DNA from 2 places in the Polaribacter sp. Asnod6-C07 genome. Region 2 is predicted to be linked to the other one. Evidence: riboswitches for the same ligand, from Rfam matches in the RefSeq annotation. Region 2 holds a riboswitch; the other holds the start of a gene.
What was found. A riboswitch is a leader RNA that binds a small molecule or an ion and turns the genes downstream of it on or off. The one in region 2 is predicted to bind thiamine pyrophosphate.

Region 1 (2,492 bases), 1.9 Mb from region 2:
TTATCTGCACCCCATCTGCAAGCCCAAACTGCTTTTTCTACTTCTTCTTCTATGGATGATGTAGTTGCTGAATTACCAATATTTGCATTAATTTTCACCAAAAAGTTTCTACCTAAAATCATAGGTTCTGCTTCTGGATGATTGATGTTTGATGGAATAACTGCACGACCTCTTGCAACTTCACTTCTTACAAATTCTGGTGTTATTTTCTCAGGAATTGATGCTCCAAAATGTTCTCCTTTGTGTTGTTTTCTAATTTCAGTCATTTCATCAATTCGTTGATTTTCACGAATTGCAATGTATTCCATTTCTGGAGTAATAATTCCTTTTTTAGCGTAATGTAATTGTGTTACATTTTGTCCTTTTTTAGCACGCATTGGCTTTTTTAAATGACCAAAACGCATGTGATCTAGACTTTTATCATTTAAACGTTCATTGCAATATTTTGATGAAAATGCATCTAATTGTTCAACATCATTTCTATCTAAAATCCATTGTTCTCTAATTCTTTCTATTCCATTATGAACATTGATTTCTTTACTTGGGTCTGTGTATGGCCCAGAAGTATCGTAAACGGTAACAGGTTCGTTTGGGGTTTTCTTTTTCGTCATAGAATCTGTGGTATCGCTCAAGGAAATTTCTCGCATTGCCACGTTAATTTGTGGATGTAATTTTCCTTGAACATAGATTTTTTTCGAATTCGGAAACGGATTTCTTGTTACTTGTCCTTTTTTTGGAGCAGTGTCTTTATTCTTCATATTATATTTTAAAAGGTGTTGTTTGTTTTATATTGAAACCATTCTACATTATTTTAATTTTGTTCAGCTCTTGTGAATTTTGCGATTTCAAAAAGTTCTCGATACAATTTTTCGTACCTCAAAATCACTCGAACTGACATTTTCGAATATTTAATTATCAGTAGATTTATCCACCTTGGGTAGATTTAATAATTAAAACAACATCTTCTTGTTGAAGAATTTTAGCACTCCAATCTATTTTTTTCACAACACTATTATTTATAGCAATAGCAATGCCATTGGTAGTGATTTTTAAATCATCAACCAGTTTTTGTAATGTAGTTTTGTTGGAAATTTCGTGACGTTCGTTGTTTACTTTTATATACATCGTACTTGATTTTTAAAGTAAACTCTAGAAGAAAGATAGATACATAACTGTACAACAAAATGTACAAGCACGCATTTAAGAATGACTTTTTCCTACGTTGGTATTAACCAAATCAGGTTCTAAGGATATTTCTCAAACTAGATAACTAGCTACTCCTAAAGTTTAATAATTCAAATATATTATATTATTATGATATATTTTATAAAGTTGATTTTTTATTTTTATCTCCAGGTAAATCATCTTGAAATGCAGAAGGTAAAATATCTGGAATTAATTTGATTAAAAGCGGTAATAATAATGCACCTCCTGGTAATAAAAATACAGCCAAAGCAGGTATTGCTTTACAAATATCTAACAACTGAATTCTAATTTTTTCTTTTTCTTCTGATGACAAATTAGAGTGCGTAGATTTTTTTATAAGCGCAACAGCTTCTTTGCTTTGTCTTAATTCTTGATCAAGTCTAAGCTTATTTCTAATAAGTAACTGTTTTAACTCTTCTATGCTAGTCATTATAATTTTCTTCTCTTTCTTTCTGTTTTAAGTAAATTTAATTCTCTGCTGGTTTGCCCAGCTACAGAAGTATTTTCTTCTGCTCTTCTAATTAAATACGGCATCACATCTCTAACAGGACCAAAAGGTAGGTATTTTGCCACATTATAACCTTGATTTGCCAAATTATAACTGATATGATCGCTCATACCAAAAAGCTGTCCAAACCAAAGACGATTGTCATTAACTTTTATATCATATTTTTTTGCCAAATCCATTAATAAATAAGAACTTTCTTCATTATGTGTACCTGCAAAAACAGCCATTTTCGAGTGTTCTATCATATATTTTATGGCAGCATCATAATTAATATCTGTTGTATCTTTATCTTTACAAATTGGTGATGGATATCCTTTTTCTTGAGCTCTTTCTCGCTCTTTTTCCATGTAAGCACCACGCACTACTTTCATACCAATGTAAAAACCTTTCTCTTGTGCTTTTTTATGCAGCGCTTTAAGATAATCCATTCTATCATGCCTGTACATTTGTAAAGTATTAAAAACAATGGCTTTTTCTTTATTATAAGTAGCCATTAATTCTTCAATCAACTCATCAGCAGCTTTTTGCATCCAGCTTTCTTCTGCATCAATTAATAAAGGCACATCTTTTTCTACAGCAATTTTACATACTTTATGAAAACGATCTTCTACTCTTTTCCATTCTTCTTTTTCTTCGGATGTTAAATCGATACCTTCTGATATTTTTTGATACAATCCAAATCTTCCAAAACCTGATGGTTTAAATACAGCATAAGGAATGGATTTTTTTTCTTCACAAAAATTAATAATTCTAAGAATTTTATTCAAAGCACCATCAA
Region 2 (2,492 bases):
TTTCGTAATTTACAAATCTACCTTGTAAATCTGCATAACCAGCAAGGTTTTCGCTAATATCAAAAGTAGCTTTTGTAAATACAGAAAAATCTGTTTTTTTAGCATCAGAAAAATAATAACGATCTCTGATATTTGCATTTTCAGATAATTCTTTTGCCCAAATAACTTCACCAAAATGATCTCCAGTATAATTAGAATACGAAATTCCTGAAATTAAATTTAAGTGATCAGTTTTATAATTTGTATTAAAATTTACAACATAAAAATCATTTTCTAGCCAGCGTCTTCTAATTACATCTGTAATTGGTACAACTTCACCCCAATCATTAATATAAGAATCTGTAGCAACAACAATACCATCATATAAATCTATTTCATCTGTATCGTCTTCAAACTGCTCAAAAAAACCAGATCCTTTTGTATAATTTAATCCTAAGTTTGTAGACCAACTGTCGTTTAATTTTTCATTCCAGTGTAATTGATAATGATTTTGACCATAATCATCTACTTCATTATCATAAGTGTACGGATTTTGTCTTCTGTCTGCAGCTAATTCATCCGCAGTTAAACCATACCAAGCTTGGTAGGTTTTTTCTTTTCCGCCAAAAGTAATCGCTTTAATTAATGTATTTTCATCTGTAAAACTACCTTGTAAATAGTAAGATTTTAAATCTGATGTAGCTCTATCAATATAACCATCAGAAGAAATATTAGATAAACGTCCTGCAATTTCTATATGATCGTTAATTTTTCCAGTACTAAATTTTACAGTATGTTTTCTGGTGTTGTAAGAACCAAAAGAATTAGAGATTTCTCCAAAAGCTTCGTCTGAAACTGCATCTGTTAAAATATTTAAACTTGCACCAAAAGCTCCAGAACCATTGGTTGATGTACCTACACCTCTTTGCAGTTGTAAGTTTTGAGTTGATGAAGCAAAATCACCCAAATTAACCCAAAAAGTTCCATGACTTTCTGCATCATTATAAGGAATTCCGTTTACAGTAACGTTAATTCTTTCTCCATTAGAACCACGAACGCTCATATAAGTATAACCCACACCTGCACCAGCATCTGAAGAAGAAACCACAGAAGGCATATAGTTTAATAGAATAGGTATGTCTTGCCCTAAATTACGTTTTGCAATTTCTTTTTTTGATAAATTAGAGAAGGTTACTGGCACATCTGTATTTGCACGAACTGCAGATACTAAAACTTCTTCCAAAACAGTTTCATCTTGTTTTAAAATGATGTCATAAGCTTCATTTTGGTTGATGATAATTTTATCAGAAATCGTTTTGTAGCCTAAAAAAGAAACTTCTAAAGTATACGTTCCTTTTGCTAATTTTAAACTAAAATTACCATCAAAATCTGTTGATGTTCCTAGTTTCTTTTCTTTAACTAAAATAGATGCTCCAGCTAAAGGTTTTTTGTTTTCGTCGTAAACAGTTCCTTTTACAGTAAACGATTGGGCGTTTGCAATAATACTTGCAAACAAGAATAAAAAAAAGGTAATTTTTTTCATTTTAAAAAATTTAAAACGAATAAAAAGAGGTAATTATTCTTGTGTTTAATATTGAATAATTAGTTATTTAAGTCGTTGCAATTTTTTGCTGTAATCTGTTTTTTTAGACTACTACAGTAATTTTATAAATTGCCTTGCAAAGACGTTAAAAATATAATCCCTAAACAGCATTACCTGTTCTAGGTTCATTGGGTATGATCTCAGCTTTAGCTGAATTTATTTCAAAATCTATCAAATTTGGAACTTAATTCAGTTTTAGCACCCCTTTATGAGAACGCTGCAAAATTAAGTGCTAAAAGTTTCTTATGAAATATAAAATTGATTTTTTTTCAAAGTATATTTCTTTAAAAAAAACAAAAATTAAATTAGCTTTCATTTCGCATATGGTGTATTATATACTGCAATAGAGCACATTCTTGCTATAAGAAAACAATAAATTTGTAACTCAATATAAAAGTGTTCTTTTGTTTTTTTAAGAAAAACACTTTTTTCTAATACATATCAACTAATGAGAATATCACAGAAAATAGGGTTATTAATTTGTATTCTAACTCTAAGTTTACCCTTAAATGCACAAGAAAAAGAAAGCGGATTAGATAAGTTTGTAGAATACTTTACATTTTATCCAAACAAAGATAAAGTTGCAAAAGATTCTACTTTGTATTTATCAAAAATTATTACAGCTCCTATTTTAAGTTACTCACCAGAAACGAGTTTAGGTTTTGGAGTTGGTGCAAAATATTTATTTAAGTTTAAAGGAAGTGGAGAAGAAACTAGAACTTCTAATATGCCAGTTTCTTTGTTATATACGCTTAAAAATCAGTTTTTTGTGTATTCTGGATTCGAAATTTTTACAAATCAGGAAAAATGGGTAATATCAGGTAATATAATTTTTCAAAATTACCCAAGATTATATTATGGAATTGGTCAAAATTCACCAGAAACAGACGAAGAAAATTACGATAATTAT

Region 1: linked by a shared signal. The riboswitch ahead of thiS (sulfur carrier protein ThiS) and the one ahead of ACJJVK_RS06825 (TonB-dependent receptor) in region 2 are both predicted to bind thiamine pyrophosphate.

The regions. Positions count from the first base shown of each region.
Region 1 covers NZ_JBEFOF010000005.1:3,539,689-3,542,180, forward strand. Annotated here, with positions in the region: gene thiC (phosphomethylpyrimidine synthase ThiC) at 1-758, opposite strand, end outside; gene thiS (sulfur carrier protein ThiS) at 925-1,125, opposite strand; TPP riboswitch at 1,198-1,292, opposite strand; gene ACJJVK_RS15430 (LETM1 domain-containing protein) at 1,325-1,636, opposite strand; gene ACJJVK_RS15435 (proline dehydrogenase family protein) at 1,636-2,492, opposite strand, start outside.
Region 2 covers NZ_JBEFOF010000005.1:1,605,286-1,607,777, forward strand. Annotated here, with positions in the region: gene ACJJVK_RS06825 (TonB-dependent receptor) at 1-1,522, opposite strand, end outside; TPP riboswitch at 1,663-1,798, opposite strand; gene ACJJVK_RS06830 (BamA/TamA family outer membrane protein) at 2,031-2,492, shown strand, end outside.